Regions from separate parts of the Iodobacter ciconiae genome, predicted to be linked through region 3. Evidence: predicted binding sites of a transcription regulator. Region 3 holds the regulator's gene; each other region holds the start of a gene.
The links. Region 3 encodes FNR, which switches genes on or off when oxygen is low (the NO sensors DNR and NnrR bind a similar motif). Its sites were predicted from a motif close to TTGATNNNNATCAA; they were not measured.
Positions count from the first base shown of each region.

Region 1: the regulator FNR is predicted to act here: its motif matches at 2,163-2,176, upstream of EJO50_RS11595 (FeoA family protein).
Region 2: the regulator FNR is predicted to act here: its motif matches at 1,463-1,476, upstream of EJO50_RS13215 (hemerythrin domain-containing protein).
Region 4: the regulator FNR is predicted to act here: its motif matches at 2,428-2,441, upstream of EJO50_RS13520 (biotin/lipoyl-containing protein).

Region 1 is NZ_CP034433.1:2,654,596-2,658,229, reverse strand. Features, by position in the region: gene purH (bifunctional phosphoribosylaminoimidazolecarboxamide formyltransferase/IMP cyclohydrolase) at 1-105, shown strand, start outside; gene EJO50_RS11605 (phospholipid:lipid A palmitoyltransferase) at 245-802, shown strand; gene purD (phosphoribosylamine--glycine ligase) at 817-2,094, shown strand; gene EJO50_RS11595 (FeoA family protein) at 2,222-2,497, shown strand; gene feoB (ferrous iron transport protein B) at 2,514-3,634, shown strand, end outside.
Region 2 is NZ_CP034433.1:3,014,739-3,018,372, forward strand. Features, by position in the region: gene EJO50_RS13210 (NnrS family protein) at 1-862, opposite strand, end outside; gene EJO50_RS13215 (hemerythrin domain-containing protein) at 859-1,398, opposite strand; gene parE (DNA topoisomerase IV subunit B) at 1,715-3,634, opposite strand, start outside.
Region 3 is NZ_CP034433.1:1,605,281-1,608,914, reverse strand. Features, by position in the region: gene EJO50_RS07040 (DNA translocase FtsK) at 1-552, opposite strand, end outside; gene EJO50_RS07035 (hypothetical protein) at 770-1,465, opposite strand; gene fnr (fumarate/nitrate reduction transcriptional regulator Fnr) at 1,473-2,222, opposite strand; gene hemN (oxygen-independent coproporphyrinogen III oxidase) at 2,355-3,634, shown strand, end outside.
Region 4 is NZ_CP034433.1:3,073,345-3,076,978, forward strand. Features, by position in the region: gene EJO50_RS13500 (Fur family transcriptional regulator) at 1-236, shown strand, start outside; partial or broken gene aroG (3-deoxy-7-phosphoheptulonate synthase AroG) at 301-1,370, shown strand; gene EJO50_RS13510 (hypothetical protein) at 1,417-1,641, shown strand; gene EJO50_RS13515 (hypothetical protein) at 1,631-1,912, shown strand; gene EJO50_RS13520 (biotin/lipoyl-containing protein) at 1,915-2,394, opposite strand; gene EJO50_RS13525 (acetate/propionate family kinase) at 2,732-3,634, shown strand, end outside.

The DNA of each region.
Region 1 (3,634 bases), 1.0 Mb from region 3:
ATTATTCAGCCAGGCGGCTCGGTGCGGGATGATGAAGTGATTGCTGCTGCGGATGAGCATGGTATTGCAATGGTGGTAACAGGGATTCGTCATTTCCGTCATTAATGTGATAGGTTGAATGTCTGAAAGCGGGGAAGAAACTCCCCGCTTATTGTGTTTATGGTGCTTGGTATATTTAAGTATTTAACTGGGTGGCTGCTTGTATAGGCAGTGGCTTTTGCTTTGAAATATTTTGGTTGAGATAATGAAAAAACTGTTTGCCACCCTTTGCTTGCTGATTGCTTTACCTGCATCTGCAATAGATTGCTCCAATATGTGGGATTGGGCGACGGCGGCTTGTCAGCGCGTAGATAAAATTAACCGGGAAGGCAAGAATGATTTGCTGGTTTCGGGGTATTCCTGGCATCAGCGCTCTACTTATGAAGCCGAGAAGCTGGAGTCATTTAATGAGTTTGCTTACGGTGGCGGCCTGGGGAAGCGGATTGAATTTGAAAATGGGGATCAGGAATTTATCTACGGCATGATTCTGGCCGATTCGCACGAGGATCCACAGCTGCAGGTGGGCTATATGCGTCTCTGGTTTTGGCCGGTTGTTGGGAAGCTATCGGTAGGCGCGGGGATGTCGCTCTCTCTGATATCGCGCCAGGATGTGATTGCCGGAATTCCCTTTCCGGCACCTCTTCCTTTTTTAGCGGTACGTTATGGTAAGGCCTCGGTGATGGGCACTTTTATTCCTCGTTTAAATGGCCAGCTTAATAATGGCAATGTGGCTTATTTCTTTGGCCGCTACGAATTTGATTAACAGGAAACAGATTCATGAATATTTTAGTGATTGGTTCGGGTGGTCGTGAGCATGCGTTGGCCTGGAAAATTGCCCAATCCGAACGTGTAGGTAAAGTTTTTGTAGCGCCAGGTAATGCAGGTACGGCACTGGAAAAAGATTTAACTAATGTAGACATCAGCGCCATTGATGAGCTGATCAAATTTGCTAAAACAGAAAATATCGGCATCACCATCGTGGGGCCAGAGGCTCCATTATCGCAAGGTGTGGTTGACGCCTTTCGCGACGCGGGTTTGAAAATCTTTGGCCCAACCCGTGCTGCAGCGCAGCTGGAATGGTCCAAAGACTTTGCCAAAGCCTTTATGCTGCGCCATGGTATTCCCACTGCCGCTTACCAGACGTTTACCAATGCGGATGAAGCGCATGCTTACATCAAGGCACAGGGCGCTCCGATTGTCATCAAGGCGGATGGGCTGGCTGCTGGCAAGGGGGTTGTTGTTGCTGTAACTTTGGATGAAGCGCACGCAGCGGTTGACTCTATGCTGTCAGATAATAAATTTGGTGATGCGGGCGCTCGTGTAGTGATTGAAGAGTGTCTTATCGGGGAGGAAGCCAGCTTTATTGTGATGGTTGACGGTAAAAATGTACTGGCAATGGCTTCCAGCCAGGATCATAAACGTCTTCTGGATGGTGATGAAGGCCCGAATACTGGGGGAATGGGGGCATATAGCCCGGCGCCTGTGATCACCCCTGATGTGCACGCCAAAGTCATGCGTGAAGTCATCTTACCCACCGTTCAGGGTATGGCTAAAGATGGCATCGTCTTTACCGGCTTTTTGTATGCTGGTTTGATGATTGATACTTTGGGTAATCCTAAGGTGATCGAATATAATTGCCGTTTTGGTGATCCTGAAACCCAGCCGATTATGCTGCGTTTAAAGAGCGATTTTGTCACTTTGCTCGAGCACGGTGTAAATGGCACTCTGGATCAGGTTGAGGCCGAATGGGATAGACGCGTGGCAATGGGTGTGGTGATGGCTGCGGCCAATTATCCGGAAACTCCTCGCAAAAGTGATTTAATCTCAGGTCTGCCGACGGTGGCTTTGGAAGATGGTCATGTGTTTCACGCAGGCACCGTGCTTAATGAACAAGGTGAAGCCATTACTGCTGGTGGCCGTGTGCTTTGTGTTACCGCTTTTGGCGACAGTTTTAAAATGGCGCAAAAACGCGCTTATCAAATTCTGGCGGGTGTATCATTTACCGGTGCTCAGTATCGTAGTGATATCGGCTGGCGGGCGATTGGCCGTAAATAAAGGTTAAATTGACTGCAAAAAAGCCATGCATTGATTGTATGGCTTTTTTATCGCACAAAAATTGTGTGCTGATACAAGTCAATAAATCTGGGTGCTTGCATTGACGCTTGTTGATGTAAGGTAGATTATGAAGTTAACAAAAACCGTTCTCATTGCTAAAACTATGACACTCGCCGATCTTCCGCTTAACATCCCTGCCAGAATCCTCTCTGCCCGGCTTGATGCTGATTTATGCCAACGCCTTGCTGCACTGGGCTTGCATGTGCAGCGTGATGTACAGGTGATCCGTCGGGGGGTAATGGGCGGGCCTTTACAGCTGCGGGTTGGCAGTACCGAATTTATGTTGCGCCGCAATGATGCCAGGCAGATTGTGGTTGATATTCTGCCACAAGCACATAGTTGATGATTGAGGTGGTGGCATGAAACGCGTTGCCCTCGTAGGGATGCCCAATACTGGCAAATCAACCTTATTTAATCGCATTACGGGAGGTACGGCCCGCACCGCCAATTGGCCGGGGCTAACGGTGGAATTGGCTTCCAGCCGTATTTTACTGGGTGGCTCCATGGTGCAGATGGTTGATCTGCCGGGGATTTATGATTTAAGTGGTGGAGCTGAAGACGAGCGGATTACTCAGGAATTTCTGAATAAAACAGAGCTCGATGCCGTGTTGCTGGTGCTGAATGCCACGCAGCTGGACAGACAGCTGGTTTTGGCTTTGCAGCTAAAGGCATTGGGGGCGCCGCTGATTATTGCGCTTAATATGAGTGATGAAGCCAAGCAGGCGGGCGTGCAAATTAATCTGGAAGGCCTGGCTGCGGAGCTGGCCTGCCCGGTGCTTAAAATTAGTGCCAAGCATGGGCAGGGCGTGCCTGATTTAAAAGAGGCGCTTAATCGCCTGATTAGTCAAAAAGATCCTAAGCAAATTTCCCTAGCCCATGCACCGGCATCCGGCACCTTGCATCAGAATGAGGCACGGCTGTATAGCCGCTTTATTCAGCGCCCCTCCATTTTGCCGCCCGGCCCCACCGCCATGCTGGATCGCTGGATCTTACATCCGGTGCTGGGTTTGCCGCTGTTTGTATTGATGATGTTTTGTCTGTTTCAGCTTACTTATGCCATCGGCGTGCCATTGCAAGATCTGGCTAACGAAGGGCTGGATTGGTTCAAGGCTGAGATCTTGACGCCGGGTATTGCCCCCTGGCCGCCATTTTGGTCCGGTTTTCTGATTAATGGGGTGTTTGACGGCTTAGGTACGGTCCTGACATTTATTCCGATTATTTTTCTGTTTTTCTGTCTGATGGCCATCATCGAAGACTCGGGTTATTTCTCCCGCGCGGCTTTTATGATGGATGGGCTGATGGCTCGTCTGGGCATGGATGGCCGTGGCTTTGTAATGTTGATGATGGGCTTTGGTTGCAATGTGCCTGCCTTAATGGGCACAAGGGTGATTCGGGATAGAAAAGCGCGTTTGCTGACCATGCTGGCGATTCCTTTTTCGCTTTGCTCGGCGCGTTTGCAGATTTTCCTCTTTTTAACCGC
Region 2 (3,634 bases), 1.4 Mb from region 3:
TGGCCGCACCTTGTGCGGTGTAAAGCAGCATGGCAATCGCAGCCCAGGCAAATGCCAGATGCAGCATGGCTAAGAGGCGATTTTGTAATGAGGCAAATAAGCGCCAGCGGTAGCTGGTATAGAAGAGCAGCCCGGTAAATACGGCATCAACTGGCAAGCTGCTGAAATGTGCCAGTTTTAGGGCTCCATGACCCCAGGATAAGGCAATCATGGCGTTTAACAGCCATAGTGGCCGCCATGCGCTGTAGTTCGGGATAACATTGGCAGAGAAAAATGGCAGCATTCTGTGGCTAACAGTTAAATACACTGGCAGTAAAAATCCCCATAGGCCAATCTCTAGCATATCAAGCCAGCCAGCGGTCACATCAAATATCGCCCAGTACAGTGCCATGGCCTGCCCCAGCCAGCCCATAGTAAAGGCAAGTGCGATACGAATGGCGTGGCCGCGATCTGTGGCCTTGCTGGCCAGTATACGGTTTAGCCAGACGAGACAGGCGGCCCCCCAGCTGACCCAGTGCAGCGTAATGGCAATACGAAGCAGTGGCTGCCAAAATAATGCGCCAATCAATAGAGCGCTGCCTGTAGCATAAGTGATAAAAACCGGTGCATAGAGCTTGGCAGCCGGGCTGGCTACTCCCAGCCATTTAGGCCCTGCTGTGTAGATAAAACCCAGCATAAACAGTGGAAAAAATCCGTATAACATTAAATAACCGTGTAAAAACATAGGCGCAATGCTGCTGGGTATTGTGCTGCCACCGGCTCTGAGCAACATTTCGCTGGCCCACCAGGTAAGGCTTGCAATCAGCAATAAGGTGCCACAAAAAAAACCAACGCGATGAGGAGCGCTAAGAAATGTTTTCATAGGGTTTTATCCTGAGCGGTATTTTGAATACGCCGATTAGTCATGTTCTGTCCCATTGCTGACAGTGTGGATGCATCGAGTAGCAATTCGGCGCTAGGGTAAATAAGGGTTTCTTCCAGATCGGCATGAGCGGGGTAACGCTTGGAAAATTCACTTGCCAAAGCCAGTGGTAGTTTTCCGCCCTGCCCTGCAGCCAGCGGGATTAAATAGCTGCGTACATCCTGCCAGAGCAGACCAAGCGTTTTGTGCTCGGCGCTAGTTGATGCAATGATGGCTTTTAGTTCGGCATTACCGTACTGGCTGAGAAGTGGGAATAAATCCAGATCTTCATCGTTGTGGTGCAGCGGAGCTGCTACGTCGAAGTAGCGCAAAATGCCGGCAGCAGCATCCTGAGCCTTGGTATCTGCACCTTCTTTTATCAGATACTGGGCCAGTTTTAGTGTTAGTGCTGCGTATTGCCGAACCCTGTCGTGACAGGCTACCAGCATAGCAATGGGTGTTTCAAAAGTGACCGTTTCGGAAGAAAACAGCGACATTATTTCTCTCCTGATAATTCCCGACTAATTTAGTCGGATTTTACGCAGAAAGACAGTTGCATATTTGACTTAGGGCAATATTTACCTGCTTCAAGGGGATTTTTAAGCCCCGTATTGGGTGCAATTTAAGTTGTTTTTCCGGGGAGGAACCTATTTAAAATCAAGAAAACAGCTTAATTTTAAAATAACTTTTGCATATGAAATGCTGTGTTCTCTGGGGGGCTGCTTGGTTCAAGGTTTGCATCGAGTAAGATTCGTTGATCATAAAAAATGGGCTGAAGTAAATCAGCCCATGGTTTGTTAATGTGATTGCTAATTAAATATCCGCTTCAGCTTCATTACCCCGCGCTTCCAGCCACGCTTTGCGGCTGCTGGCCTCTGTTTTACCCATCAGCATGTGCATCAGCTCACGGGTGTTGAGTGCCACATCATCGTTAATGCCAACCCGCAGCATACGGCGGGTATCCGGGTTCATGGTGGTGTCGAATAATTGCTCGGCATTCATTTCCCCCAGACCCTTGAAGCGGCTGATATTCCAGGCATTTTCTCGGATTTTTTCTACACGCAGCTTATCTAAAATGGCGGTTAGCTCGCCTTCATCCAATGCATAGAATTTACGTGGCGGCTTGGCTTTGCCGCTGCCTGCTACATCCACACGATAGAGCGGTGGTTGTGCTACAAATACATGTCCCTGGGCAATCAGCTGGGGGAAATGGCGGTAAAACAGCGTGAGCAGCAGTACCTGAATATGGCTGCCGTCTACGTCCGCATCCGACATAATGATGATTTTGCCGTAACGCAGGCCAGATAAATCGGCTTTGACATCATCCAGCGTATGCGGATCAACACCAATGGCTACGGCCATATCGTGTACTTCATTATTGGCAAAAATCTGATCGCGATCAATTTCCCAAGTGTTCAGCACCTTCCCACGCAGGGGCAGAATGGCCTGAAAATCCTTATCCCTGCCTTGTTTGGCCGAGCCACCCGCCGAATCGCCCTCTACTAAAAACAGCTCACAGCGCTCGCTTTCATCCGATGCGCAATCGGTGAGCTTGCCGGGTAAGACTGCCACACCGGATGATTTTTTCTTTTCTACTTTTTGCGAATTCTTTTGTCGAGCTTGTGCTGCGCGGATGCACAGCTCGGCCAGTTTTTTAGCCAGATCAACATGTTGATTCAGCCAGATTTCAAATGGCGAGCGCACTACAGTAGAAACCAGCTTTAAGCCATCACGGCTGGTGAGCTTGTCTTTGGTCTGGCCTTGAAATTGCGGGTCCAGAATCTTGGCCGAAAGCACAAAAGAGCAGCGGCCAAACAAGTCTTCCGGCAGCACTTTTACGCCTTTAGGCAGCAGACTGTGAAATTCAATAAAAGTTTTAACAGCCTGGAAAACCCCGTCGCGCAGGCCGGATTCGTGCGTGCCGCCTGATGGAGTAGTAATCAGATTGACGTAGGATTCGCGGTTAACAGGGCCGTCTTCTGTCCAGGTCAGTGCCCAGGCGCAACCTTCACCTAGCGAGAAAGTATCGTCTACCTGCTCGATATATTTCTCGCCTTCAAAGATCGGGATAAGCTGGTTGTAGCCAGCTACTTTCTCGGATAAATAGCCCGTTAAGCCATCCGGGTAGCACCAGCTTTTATTGATCAGCTCGCCATTAGGCTGCTCGATGGCCAGGTTTACTACTAAGCCGGGTAAGAGCACGGCCTTGGATTTGAGCTGATGCTCTAGATCGGCCAGCGGAATATTGGGTGAATCAAAGTACTTTGGATCAGGCTCTACATAAACGCTGGTGCCGCTGTCTTTTTTGGCACATGTGCCCAGCACCACCAGTGGCTCGATGACTTCCCCTGAGCCAAATACCAGGCGATGCTGCTGGCCTTCACGTTTGACTTCTACTTCTAAACGCGTGGATAAAGCGTTGGTAACCGAAACGCCCACACCATGCAAACCGCCTGAAAATGCATAAGCACCGCCGTCTTTTTTATCGAATTTACCGCCAGCATGCAGCTGGGTAAATACAACTTGCACTGTTGGCACGCCTTCCTCAGGGTGCAGCCCTACCGGAATACCTCGGCCATTATCGCTGACGCGCACGCTTTGATTACGATACAGCACCACATCAATTTGAGTGGCATAGCCACCCAAAGCCTCGTCGGCGGCGTTGTCGATTACCTCTTGGCAGATATGCAGAGGATTATCAGTGCGGGTGTACATGCCGGGACGGTGCCGGAC
Region 3 (3,634 bases):
TCTTGCCACAATGGGCATGGCAGGGGCGGTGGGCGTGGCTCTATCGTGTTCTGGTGTTTTTACTGCTGGTAAAGTAGACACCGCCGGAGAGCCAATAGATTCATCCCAATCCTCTTCTGCGGGCTCTTCAGTTTCATCCAGATGCACGGGATCAAACTGGGCCTTGATACTATCAATAATAGCTTTCGCACCGGTTTCTATCGCCAAGCCCGTTTTTTCCAGAATGACACTCCAGGGGGCCTGGCGCCAAAGCGGAACACCCAAGCCCAAACCAATGGCAAATAAGAGCGCTGATAAAATGGCTGAATAGCTTAATAAGCTTTGCCCTGCTGCTAACGTGCTGAGCGCAACAGTGAAACCAAGGTATTCAGTTGCAGACTGCTTTTGCTGTTTCCAGGCTCGCTCTAAAGCAAAAAATGCGCACAACCAGGCGGCGAGGGCAATATGACGGTTAAAGCCTAACAGTGCGATCAAAATAAACGCAGGGCAAAGCCAGGCTAAACGGGCTGTTTGCAATAAGTGATTGATTCGGGATATGAATCGAATTGACATGTTTTACAAATCCAAGACAGCAAAAATAAGCAGACTCGGCATTATCCGCTTCCTTGGGAAGAACGCCAATCAGCAAAAAGGCCAGAGCTTGGTGTAACTTGTCGTGGTGGTACGAGTTAAAAGCACACCCGTTCTATATAGGGCGGGCATTTTGTATGCGAATGCCTGTGATTTAGCTTATTTGATTGGCGTTTATATGGGACAGATATTGATTTGTTTATGGTTGATTTTTGCAATTTAAAAGTTGTATTAATAGCTGGGCCAGCGCAGCAGCAGGTTCCTGGTTCTCAGCCAGATCAAACAGGGTAAGCTGATGATGGAAGGCTTGATGGCTTCTGTTGTTTGCTAATACTGAATATGCTTTGCAAAGCGCGGCAATTTCCTGTGATTGCGTGGCCTGTAATTTAGCGAATGCATTTAAATCTACTTTAGAAGAGGGCTTGCCATCGGGGGAGATGATTTTCCAGCTCTCAATAAGTGGTTGCATCATAGCGTGTTGCAATAGCGCCAGAAAGCTTGCTGCACCCGCACCTCCGGCATGAAGCCAGCTATTGCGTCCTGCTGGTGCCAGAGCGTCGATAAGTGGTGCGGCGACTTTCAGTGCGGCCTGTGTGCCACTGGCTGCAATCATCCAGCCTAGCTGGGTGGCATACTGAGGTTCTCCAGTGAGGGACAGATCAATATGATGCCAGCCTTGTGTTTCGGCCCAGCGTGCACAGTGTAAATAATCTTCTAAGTTTTGATGTCCGGCAGAAATAAGCAGACCTTTTATGGCGAGTGCAGGAATCTTTGCCTGCATATCGAGCGGGAGCAGCATGAGTTGTGGTAGTTGTAAAGGAGTAAGCCGGGATTGCAATGACTCTAAAATGGCCGCAGGGGCTAAAAACAGAACTGGGCCATTTAAAAGGGTCATGGGAGGCTTATTGTTGGCTGTTATTGATGAGTTGCTTTAGCGCATCGGAGTCAATAATTTCAATCAGGCGGTTCTGTACTTTAATCAGGCCATTCTCTTGAAACTTGGAAAGTGAGCGGCTTACGGTTTCTAGTTTTAATCCCAGATAACTGCCGATTTCTTCCCGTGTCATCCGTAAATGAAAACTGCTGGCAGAATAGCCACGAATTGCAAAACGCTGTGACAGGTTCAGTAAGAAGGCGGCGATGCGCTCTTCTGCCTTCATGTTGCCGAGTAACAACATTACGCCATGATCACGGACAATCTCACGGCTCATGAGTTTATAAAAATGATGTTGCAAGACCGGGATGCGGCGACTTAATTCTTCCATATCAGAGAAGGGCAACTCGCAAACTTCGCTGTCTTCCAGAGCAATGGCATCGCAAGTGTGCAGATCAGAGCTGATAGCATCCATGCCCATTAGCTCACCTGCCATATGAAAACCTGTTACCTGTTCGCGGCCATCTTCTGAAATGACACTGGCTTTGAAAAAGCCCAGGCGGATCGCGTAAAGGGAGCGAAAAGGCTCACCAGCGCGGTAGAGAGCCTCACCCCGCTTGATGGGTTTGGCTTGAGTAATTAAGGCATCAAGCTCGCGCATTTCTTCCGCTGAAAGACCGATCGGCAGGCATAACTCACGCAAGCTGCAATTGATACAGCTTTGGCGAAGATGCTTAAGGCTAAGATCACGTAATGGGATGTGAGATGTCGTTGTCATGAGGCGTTTCAATTCATGTTCTCGATATCACGTAGTAAGCACAATTTCTTGTGTAGACTTTGATATCGATCAAGGTTATGAAAAATGAATCTGGGCAAGCTGCACCGATACAATAAAAAGGATGAAACTAGGATGCTCCAGGATAATGTTGCTGTATTACAGCCACTTGATTTTGATCGAAATTTAATTAGCCAGCACAATGGGAAAGGCCCAAGGTACACATCCTACCCCACTGCGGATCGATTTGCTGTAATGGATGCACATACTTACGAGCAAAGTGTACTGCAACAACAGCCGGGCACTCGGATCAAGCCCCTTTCCCTGTATTTTCACCTGCCATTTTGCAATACTATCTGCTATTACTGCGCCTGTAATAAAGTGATCACCAAGGATCAAAGTAAAGCAGATCAATACCTCGATTATCTCCTTAAAGAGGTAAAGTTACAGTCGGCATTATTAACTAAGCGTGGCACGGTTTCCCAGTTGCATTTTGGCGGCGGGACACCTACGTTTTTGAATGACTTGCAATTGAGCAGGTTAATGGAGGGGATTCGCACCCATTTCGATTTAAAGGCTGACGGTGAGTTTTCGATTGAAATTGACCCTCGCAAGGTGAGTGCAGCGACAGTAGCGCATCTAGGAAGTATTGGTTTTAACCGTATGAGCGTAGGGATCCAGGATTTTAATTTAGAAGTTCAGCAGGCGGTTAACCGTGTGCAAAGTGAAGAAGAAACGCGTATTGTGATTGATGCTGCCAGAGCAAATGGTTTTAAATCGGTAAGCATTGATCTTATCTATGGTTTGCCACATCAAAGCCAGGCCAGCATGTATCAAACTATAGAGAAGGTGCTCACCTTACGGCCTGATCGGCTGGCCTTGTATAGTTATGCTCATTTGCCCGAACGGTTTATGCCGCAAAGACGGATTGATGCTGGGCAATTACCCTCAACTGAGGGTAAACTCGATATTCTGCAAAGCAGTGTGAATCAGCTACTGGCTGCAGGTTATGTATATATTGGCATGGATCATTTCTCCCTACCTGATGATGCTTTGGCTATTGCTCAGAGACGCGGGCAATTGCATCGTAATTTCCAGGGTTATTCTACTCACGCCGATTGTGACCTGATGGCTTTTGGTGTGTCGGCAATTGGCAAAGTCGCCAATTGTTTTGCGCAAAATGTAAAAGATTTAGATACGTATTATCAGTATTTAGATGCGGACCGCTTGCCTGTTGATCGCGGTTTGTTAATGGGGCACGATGATTTTTTACGTGGCTCGGTAATTCAATCACTTATGTGCCAGTTCGAACTTGGTTTTCGGTCAGTTGAAGTATCTTATTTAATTGATTTTAAAAGTTATTTTTCAGATGAGTTGAAATTGCTTGCCCCCTATCAGGACGATGGTTTGCTTGT
Region 4 (3,634 bases), 1.5 Mb from region 3:
TTTTAGACTGGCTCACCGAGCAGCATCTGGCGCACAAACTCTCCGGTGATGACCGGGTTTGGCGCTTTGCTGTTGCACCTGCTCCACATCATCATGCACACTTTCAGTGTGAAAATTGCGGGCGTTTTTTCTGTTTGGAAAACGTCAGTAGCGATTTACCTGTCAGCTTGCCGGCACACTTCATGGCCCGTATGGTTGAAATCACGGTCAAAGGCATTTGCGCCGACTGTCGTTAGGCGATAATCTCTTCCTTTTATGATCTGCTTGTCGCCACGCGAGGCCGCCGCTCTAGGGAAGAATATGCAATATCAAACAGATGATGTCCGTATCCGAGAAATTAAAGAGCTACTCCCCCTGTTGCGGTGATGGAGAAATTCCCTGTCAGCGAGATTGCTTCTGCCACTGTTTTTGAAACCCGGCAGGCAATTCAGCGTATCTTGCAAGGCAGTGATGATCGCCTTCTGGTGGTGATCGGTCCGTGTTCAATTCATGATGCCGGGGCCGCGCATGAATACGGCGCTAAGCTTAAAGTGCTGCGCGAGTTGCATAGGAATGATCTAGAGATCGTGATGCGGGTTTATTTTGAAAAACCACGTACAACGGTTGGCTGGAAAGGCTTGATTAATGATCCTTATCTGAATGGCAGCTTTAATATCAACGATGGCCTGCGTATTGCACGCAAATTACTGGTTGATTTGAATAATGATGGTATGCCGACTGCCGGCGAGTTCCTCGATATGATTACGCCGCAATATATGGCGGATCTGATGAGCTGGGGTGCCATTGGTGCGCGTACCACGGAATCCCAGGTGCACCGGGAGCTGGCTTCAGGATTATCTTGCCCGGTTGGCTTTAAAAATGGGACTGACGGTAATTTAAAAATTGCACTTGATGCGATTCGTGCATCCAGCCAGTCACACCATTTCTTGTCCGTTACTAAGATGGGGCATTCTGCGATTGTGGCGACTGGCGGTAATCCTGATTGCCATATCATTTTACGTGGTGGTAAAGAGCCAAATTACGACACTAATCATGTACGCTCTGCACTGGCAGATTTGGCTGCCACTGGTCTGCCGCAAAAAGTAATGGTTGATTTTAGCCATGCCAATAGCAGCAAGGATTATCGTCGCCAGATTGATGTTTCGGCAGATGTTTGCGCCCAGCTCGCCCGTGGCAATAACGGCATATTTGGTGTCATGGTTGAGAGTCATATTGTGGGTGGCCGTCAGGATCATGTAGAAGGCCAGCCGCTGGCCTACGGTCAATCAATTACCGATGGCTGTATTGGCTGGGATCAAACTGAAACGATGCTGGCAGATTTGGCTAAGGCCGTTGCAGATCGCCGGGCCATTGCCAAGGTGCATATTTAAGTTTTTATTGTGTGAATAAGCAAACACCCCGTTTATCGGGGTGTTTGTGCTTTCTGAATCAGAGCAAGCTTTACAGCAACTCTACTTCACCTGCGGTGAGGAATTACTGGATTTGGCTCCGCTCTTTACTAGTATTGAAAATGCCCTGATGCACCGGATCATTTTTCTGATGCAGCTTTACTTCAGCAGTTTTTTACTGGGTGCGAAAGATACAGGTCATTTACTGACAATGCGTCATTTATTGATATTGGAGTCAGGCCATGCAATTTGATGAAGTTATTCCCGATCATTTTAATATTATTTCTCGAACTCCCTTGCCTCATGTGCTGATTGAACAAGCTTTGATGCAACTGGGTGGAGGAGGTGTTGAAGGTACAACTTTTAAGCGCAACGCTTTGTTATCTGCGGGCTGGAGGCATGCCAGTGTGGTGTCTTATGGTAAGCATCCCGTGGAGGCAAGCGCCGCTTTTAATAAAGTGCGTGCTGTTTTAGCGGCGAGCCAAGATCCTGTTGCAATCATGGATCAATTAGAGAAGGCGTAATTTTAGTGGGGATGAGTTTGCTGCCATTGCAGCATGATGGAGCGGACATGGGCTTCTATATCCGCTTCTTCAATACATTCGCCCTGGCTTGCAATGCGGCTGAGGTCTGCCCCCAGCCTGGCAGCGAGCTTGGCAGCACTAAGACTGACGCTGAGTGTGCCTGCTAGCGGCTGATGAGGCCAGTCCAACTGGCAGGCACTGGTAAAAGTGGCTTCTGCACCAAATATCTGAGTGGGTTCTTCTTCAATTTCCATTTGTAATAAAAGATCGCCGCATTGCACGGTTTCCTTGGTTTCGACCATTATATGGGAGACCAATCCTGCTTCCGGAGCGCAGATTTCAATTTCACTGTTACCACAAACTAAGGTCAAAAGTAATGTATCACTCTGCACATGGTGGCCGGGCAGGATGTGCACGGCACTGACACTGGCGGTTTCTTCCAGCTCGGGAACGCAAATCAGGTGCGTGGTGAATGTACTCATGGTGAATATGCACCTATTTTTCAATGATTTTGCTTGATTTTGACCAATACTGTTGCAATTAACTACTGCTTAGAATATGCATTAGTAATTATTCCATTGCAGTGCAGCATTGCAGTTTCTAACATTGGGCCCGATTAATAAGCACAGGCCCGTGTCCATGGATATTATCGCAGCCACAACGAGTTGTGTGTAAGCAAAGTCTATCCTGTGGCAATTTAAGTCTGGCTCATATGATTTGCACCTGTTTATGATGACTTTAAAGTGCAATTATGAGTAATAATCTATTTTTGATGAGATTGATTCTTATCACCGCCAGCGTAATATTAAGGAGCAGTTTATGAGTGAGTTGGTTTTAGTTATTAATGCCGGATCGTCCAGCATCAAGTTTTCCCTGTTTGAAACCGGCGCGGCTGATCCTGTTCTGCTCTTTAAAGGCCTGGCAGACGGTATTTATGTTGATCCGAAGTTTGTAGCAAAAGATGCGGATGACAATAAGCTGGTTTCTGAATCTATGCCGGCAGATATGCCTAAGAACCACGACTCTGCATTGCGTCATATGCTGGCCTGGCTCAACAGCCGTATTGAAGGCCGTACGATTGCTGCGATTGGTCATCGTGTAGTGCACGGTGGCCTGAGCTTTTGCCAGCCGGTGCGCATTACTGAAGAAGTATTAAAGGGCCTGGACGAAACCATTGCTCTGGCTCCATTGCATGCTCCGCACAATATTATGCCAATGCGCGTACTGGCTCAGCTTTTACCAACCGTGCCGCAAGTGGCTTGTTTTGATACCGCTTTCCACCGCACTCAGCCTGAAATCGAGCAGCAATACGCTTTGCCATATGAGTTTACTGAAAAGCATGGTATTCGCCGTTATGGTTTTCACGGCCTTTCTTACGAATTTATTGCCAGTGTTCTGCCTGCGATTGATGCCAAGGCAGCAGCAGGCCGCACCGTTGTGGCCCATCTGGGTAATGGCTCGTCGATGGCGGCATTGCTAAATGGTCATTGCCAGGCAACAACAATGGGCTTTACCGCGCTGGAAGGCCTGCCTATGGGCACCCGTTGCGGCACGATCGATCCTGCTTTAATTCTGCACTTTATGAGCCATCTGAAAATGGATGCCTCACAAATTGAAGAGCTGATCTATAAGCAATCCGGTCTGTTGGGTATGTCGGGTATTTCCAGCGATATGCGTGATCTGCATGCAAGCAAAGATCCGCATGCTAAGTTTGCTGTTGAT